One region of the Shewanella avicenniae genome, then DNA from elsewhere that is predicted to be linked to it. Evidence: predicted binding sites of a transcription regulator. Region 1 holds the regulator's gene; the other holds the start of a gene.
What was found. The regulator MetJ, encoded in region 1, represses methionine synthesis genes. The targets are predictions, from matches to a motif close to TAGACGTCTAGACGTCTA.
Positions count from the first base shown of each region.

Region 2: a site for MetJ is predicted at 1,041-1,058, ahead of metA (homoserine O-acetyltransferase MetA). Genes of this name have one in related genera too.

Region 1 is NZ_CP071503.1:3,569,699-3,573,132, reverse strand. It holds gene nrfD (NrfD/PsrC family molybdoenzyme membrane anchor subunit) at 1-673, shown strand, start outside; gene JYB87_RS15725 (sulfite exporter TauE/SafE family protein) at 767-1,501, opposite strand; gene metJ (met regulon transcriptional regulator MetJ) at 1,558-1,872, opposite strand; gene metB (cystathionine gamma-synthase) at 2,086-3,246, shown strand; gene JYB87_RS15710 (bifunctional aspartate kinase/homoserine dehydrogenase II) at 3,267-3,434, shown strand, end outside.
Region 2 is NZ_CP071503.1:1,455,376-1,458,809, forward strand. It holds gene ompW (outer membrane protein OmpW) at 1-183, shown strand, start outside; gene JYB87_RS06425 (SDR family NAD(P)-dependent oxidoreductase) at 232-972, opposite strand; gene metA (homoserine O-acetyltransferase MetA) at 1,191-2,132, shown strand; gene suhB (inositol-1-monophosphatase) at 2,260-3,063, opposite strand; gene trmJ (tRNA (cytosine(32)/uridine(32)-2'-O)-methyltransferase TrmJ) at 3,216-3,434, shown strand, end outside.

The DNA of each region.
Region 1 (3,434 bases):
CTACAATCTCAGCTCAGTGATGTCGATTGGGGTGATTGCACTGCTGCTCTACATTCCGCTGACCTTTGCCTATGCGCTGCTGGTATTCCGTGCGCCATTAGCCAACTGGCCGCTATTGGGCGGAGTTGCCGAGGCGTTGCTTGGATGGCGCAAACCGCTGGAAGTGTTGCTGTTTGGCTTAGGGATTGTGGTGGGCGCTTACACTGGCTTTTTGATCTCTGCCATGAATGTGTACCCGATGCTCAATACCGCAATTTTACCGGCGCTGTTCTTGGTGTCAGGGATTTCTGCAGGTGCAGCGGCCAATGCCTTAGTCGCATTGATTTGGTTTAAAACCGATAGCCATAGCGCCGAAATCAGTGGCTTGCATAGGGTTGAGCTGCCTGTTGTGGGTATCGAGATGCTGTTTCTGCTGATGCTGTTCTCCGCGCTGTACTTCAAAGGTGGTGCGGCAGCATCGGCGCTGGCGTCACTGACCACGGGCCAATGGGCAGTAGTGTTCTGGGCGCTGGTGGTTGGGGTGGGCTTTGGTATTCCGCTGTTATCACGGTTACTCCCTGCCGAGCTGCGTCATGGCAAAGGCGTGACCGTATTAGCGGCCTGCGCCAGTTTGACCGGAGTATTGGCACTGCGGCACTTCATTTTGTATGCCGGTCAAAGCTATATCAGTTAAGCGCCGCGTCAGTTAAAAGCGACATCCGTGAAACGCAAGCTAAGTTAGTTGTGGTTGTTAGCGTCTTTGAGCCCGCCATTGCGGGCTCTTTTTTTACCAGCTTAAACAGGATTTAACTGTTAATACCAAGACGTTGAGGCTACAAAGCGCAAGCGTAAATTGACGTGTGCGGCGCCGGTCAATATAAGGCACGATAAAATTCGACACCCAAAATCCGATAAATACCGCTGGGACGAGCACCAATGCCAGTAATAGATGGTGCCAATGTAGTTTGCCAACGCACAATAAGATCAGCAGGCTGAGCAAACTCGCAAGCGCAAAAAAGGCCGACAGTGCCGCACGAAACTTACCCGCATCACGCCCCGTAAGCAGCAGCGCCATTGGTGGGCCGCCAATGCCAGCAATAGTGCCAAAAATCCCCGAAAAGATACCAGCGATAAACATGGTGACTCGGTTCACCGCAATACTGTAGTGCTTTACATTGAGCAGAATCGCAATTGCCACAATCGCGGCAATCATTAAGCCCAGTACAGGCTGCGGTGCCAGCAATAATAAAGTGGCGCCAATTAAGCCGCCGGGAATACGCCCCACTAAGCCCCATTGCAAGCCATTAAATTCAAGATGGCTGCGTTCGCGCACTAGCGTGAGTAACGAGATAGTGAATCCCATTAAAATCACTGGCACAGGAACCAATTCAGGGTCAACAATATAGAGTAGCGGTGCGGAGACAACGGCTAGGCCGAAGCCGATGAGGCTTTGTACCACAGCCCCAGAAAAGATAATCAGCGAGGCGAGTAGCAGCGTGGTGGGGTCGATAAGTGACTGCATGATGATAAGTAAGCATTAAAGCGGTCAAAGACCGCTTTAATGATTAACGGCAAGCGTTATTCTAACTCTTCCCATTCAATGCCCATTTCGTCCATCAGACGTTTGGCATCGGCAGGAATACTATCGGGTTGATCCTTACATAGATCGCCATCGTTCGGTAAGGGTTGACCTGTGTAAGCATGCAGGAAGGCTTCACACAACAGTTCGCTGTTGGTGGCATGACGTAAATTGTTTACTTGGCGGCGCGTACGCTCATCAGTCAAAATCTTCAGCACTTTGAGCGGAATCGATACAGTGATTTTTTTCACTTGTTCGTTCTTCTTGCCGTGCTCAGCGTATGGGCTGATGTATTCTCCGTTCCATTCAGTCATCGTTGCACCTGCTATATCTTAAATTCGCCGCCGATTTTAACCGCTAAAGGCAGCCAGTCAAATGTCGGTAGGCAAAAACTGTGTTGGATAGATAGAATTCTATACTTTTAGATGTCTAAACGTCTATATGCCTATTGACGATAGTGGTTAGCTTGGTAGAATTTAGACGTCCAGACATCTATAGATGTTGAACCGCATGCAGAGGAGTCGAAAATGACACAGCGGAAAATAGCAACAGCGGCTGTCCGTCAAGGGATTGAATCCGATACACAGCACGGGGCCGTGGTTCCGCCGATTTATCTTTCGACTAACTATGCCTTTGATGGCCACAAAAATCCACGTGCGTTTGATTACAGTCGTTCAGGTAACCCAACCCGTTCGATTCTCGGCGATGCGCTCGGTGAATTAGAACAAGGTTGCCCGGGCGTAATCACTGCCAGTGGTATGGCGGCGATTACGCTGGTCACCAGCTTGCTTGGGCCAAACGACCTATTGATAGTGCCGCACGATTGTTACGGTGGCAGCTATCGTTTGTTCACCAATCTGGCCAAGAAAGGCAGCTTTAAGCTGCTGGTGGTTGATCAAACCGATGCCAATGCAGTCAATCAAGCCTTTGCGCAAACGCCAAAAATGGTATGGATTGAAACCCCTTCCAACCCGTTAGTGCGGGTGGTGGATATTGCGGCGATGGCCGCTGAATGCCAAAAGGTTGGTGCGCTGCTGGTGGCGGATAACACCTTCTTATCCCCCGCGCTGCAACAACCGTTGACCTTGGGTGCCGATATCGTGGTGCACTCCACCACCAAATACATCAATGGTCACAGCGATGTGATTGGCGGTGCCGTCATTGCCAAAGATCCTGCGGTGTCTGAGCAACTGCACTGGTGGTCAAATACCCTTGGCTTGACCGGCGGCGCGTTTGACAGTTACCTCACGCTGCGTGGTTTACGCACTTTGTCATTGCGCATTCGCGAGCATCAAAGTAACGCCGAACAAATAGTTGCGTTATTAAGCAACAGCGATCAAGTAGACAAGGTATATTATCCAGGGTTGAAATCGCATCCCGGCCATGAGATCGCTGCCAAGCAACAAAAAGGCTTTGGTGCCATGCTGAGTTTCGAGCTCAAGGGTGGCGAGCAAGAAGTGGCGGCATTTTTAAGCGCACTTAACTATTTTTCAGTGGCGGAAAGTTTAGGCGGGGTGGAAAGCCTCGTGGCAGTTCCGGCCACCATGACCCATCGTGCGATGGAGCCAGCAGCTCGCGCTGAAGCTGGCATTAAAGAGACACTGATCCGCCTGTCGGTCGGTATTGAAGATCCGCAAGACCTGCTGAATGATATCGCTGCGGGCCTCGCTGCTGTTGCAGCTTGCTGAATATTGGAGCATTAAACGAGATGGCGCGTAGTCACTTGCATAAATTTGGCGGCTCAAGTCTGGCAGACCCAGATTGCTATCGCCGCGTTGCGCATATCCTGCTTACTCATGGACGCCCAGATGATTTGGTCGTGGTGTCGGCGGCAGGTAAAACCACCAATTTCCTCTACAAATTACTCGCCCTGCGC
Region 2 (3,434 bases), 2.1 Mb from region 1:
GGTCTGGACTATCAAGTGACTGACAAGCTGCTGGTGAACGCATCTATTTGGTACGCTAAAATCGATTCAGACGTGTCATTTGATTACGCTTACGGTGATGCGAATGAAAACACCGCCGCAGTGACCATCGCTACTGATATCGACCCATGGGTCTACATGGTGAGTGTGGGTTACGTATTCTAATATCGCGGGGGCGATAACAAAAAAGGCGCTAATGAGCGCCTTTTTCTTTTAACGTTTTTTCTTCTGCTTCCAGTGACGCGTGTTGTAGATGTACTCCGGCAACAATCTCGTTAACCATGCCACTGTGTACCAACGTTTAGTCACGACCACGCTACGCTTTCTTTTGAGTAGCGCTTTTACCGTTTGGCGGGCAACTTCTTCAACCGGCGATAACCACAGCTGAGAATGCTGCATGGCAGCCTTATCTAATAAACCAAGTTGAATATCGGTGATATCAATCGGCAGTTTCAAGCGCTGCGCATGCATCGACAGCCCTTCGAGATAGTTAATTGCGAATGCTTTCGCAGCATGGAACGCCACACTCGGTCCACCACGAAGACCGGCAATCGATGTAATTGCTGCCAACTGGCCATAACCTTGTTCGCGAAATAGGCGAAAGAAGGTATTGCACACAGCGGCAAAGCCTTTGACGTTAACATCGATAATTTCGTCTTCAAGTTGCCATGGCAGGTCGGGATGATAGGAGTTCAACCCAGTGTTGACCAATACTAACTGTGCACCACCGACCTGCTGCCATACTTGTTGTAACTGATCGATAGTGTGTGCGGCATCGGCAATGTCGAGCGGAAATACTTGGGTAGAATCTGGTAACTGACTGACGAGGTCATCCAACGTCTCAGGCGCAGCAGCCAAGAGGACTAACTTCATCCCCGCCGCTGAAAGTTGTTTGGCAATCTCCTTGCTCAACATTGAACTGGCGCCTACCAGAATTGCAGTTGTTTCAGTCATGGTTTCAACGTGATAGAAAATAAAGTCACATGATAGAAGTATGCTGATAACACCTCAAGAAATAAACATGGATGTATAGACATCCAGAAGTCTTTATGTATGATCTAGACTTAATAGGTTTCGGTGCCTGGGTGAGGATATTCTGCCCCCTGTGACACACTGAAATCTCCATTTTTGTCTTGGCGCGATGGCGCTATTCGATGCTGTAGAGGCGAACGATGCCCGTAAAAGTACCTGATAATTTACCTGCTGCCAGTATTCTTGAATCTGAAAACATCTTCGTGATGTCAGAGACTCGGGCGGCCAATCAGGATATCAGACCGATGAAGGTGCTGATCCTCAATCTGATGCCTAATAAAATCGAGACTGAAACCCAGCTGCTGCGACTGCTCAGTAACACACCATTGCAGATCGATATCGATTTGCTGCGTATTCATGACCGTGAGTCAAAGCATACGCCTATGGATCACTTAAATACCTTCTATCGTGATTTTGAAGATATCAAACACAAAAACTACGACGGGTTGATCATCACTGGTGCGCCGTTGGGGCAGTTAGACTTTGAAGATGTGATTTATTGGGATCATATCAAAGAGGTGATTGATTGGTCGCAGACTCACGTCGTGTCAGTGCTATTCCTGTGTTGGGCTGCGCATGCGGGTTTATTCCACCTTTATGGTTTGAAACGCAAGATCATGGAGCGCAAGTGTTCTGGGGTGTTTGAGCATCAGCGTATCAAAGCACATGTACCACTTTTGCGTGGCTTTGATGATGTGTTCTATGCACCACACTCCCGTTACGCGCAGATGGATGTTGAAGAGTTAAAGGCAGATCCTAACCTCACCGTATTGGCTGAGTCAAAAGAGGCGGGCGCCTATATTGTCATTAGTAATGACAACCGCAACTTGTTTGTCATGGGGCACCCTGAGTATCGCAAAGGCACATTGCGCGATGAGTACTTCCGCGATTTAGAAGCCGGTATCAATCCTGAGGTGCCTGCGAACTACTTCCGTGATGATGACCCGACTAAAGAACCGATTGGTCGCTGGTTCGGTCATGGCAATTTACTGATCAGTAACTGGCTCAACTACTATGTGTACCAGCTGACACCGTATGACTTGAGTGATTTAAGCGCAATAACCCCGTGGGAAAAGGCATAGCCGATAGCGTTTTGATTAAACGCAAATGCCCTCGTCGGTGGATACTATGAGGGTAGTTATCGTATTAAGCGGTGAAAACAAAAACGGCTTCCTCATGAAAGCCGTTTCATTATGCGTGTAACACTTATTAGCGTTTCAGTGATTCGCTCAGTTGTGGGCGGAATTTTTTCACCAACAGTGCAGTAGCTTTTGGACCACCGGCGACGATGTTGCCGCTGATCAGGTAGTTGTGACCACCCGACAATTCAGCCACAGTACCGCCCGCTTCACGCACGAGTAGATCGCCAGCCGCGATATCCCAAGGTTTCAGACCAATTTCGAAGAACGCATCCACACGACCTGCAGCCACGTAAGCCAAATCCAATGCTGCTGAACCCGCGCGACGAATATCGGTACATGAGGCAAATGCTTCAGCAAACAGCTTCATGTAAGTTTCGGTGTGTTGACGTGCTTTAAATGGGAAACCAGTAGCCACTAAGCTTTTGCTCAGGTCATTTGGGTTGTTAGCACGAATACGGAAGTCGTTCAGTTTAGCGCCTTGACCGCGTACAGCTGAGAACAGCTCTTCACGGACTGGGTCGTAAACGATTGCCACTTCAGTTTTGCCTTTAACTTGTAAAGCAATAGAAACGGCGAAGTGAGGTACACCATTAACGAAGTTATTGGTGCCATCCAGCGGATCGACAATCCACAAATAATCATTATTTGAACCACGGCTCTCACCGTTTTCTTCACCCACGATGCTGTGATCTGGGTATGATTTGCGAATTTGCTGAACAATGGCAGCTTCTGCTTCTTTATCAATATTTGATACGAAATCGTTAATACCTTTGGTATCAACTTGTACGCGGTCTAATTCGTTAAAACCACGCATGATAATCTGGCCTGCGGCGCGAGCAGCGCGCACACCAATGGTAAGCATTGGATGCATTGCAATCCCCTGGATGTGAAAGAACGGTCAAAAAAACGCGCGTATTATACATGAGAGGAAAGTTATATCAAATACCGATTTTTGTGTGAGCAATGGTGCGGGTCTGTGATAGGATGCAGCCTCTTATTTTTACATCAATATTAAGTCGTCAAATGCTAAGCAATATTCGGGTTGTGCTAGTGGGAACTACTCACTCAGGCAACATAGGCTCAGTCGCTAGAGCCATGAAAACTATGGGGTTGTCATCTTTATATCTGGCAGAGCCAAAAGTTACGCCAGACGGTCAATCAATTGCATTGGCTGCGGGTGCCTCCGACATCCTGAAGGACGCGGTTACTGTTGATAATATGGCTGAAGCCATCAAAGATTGT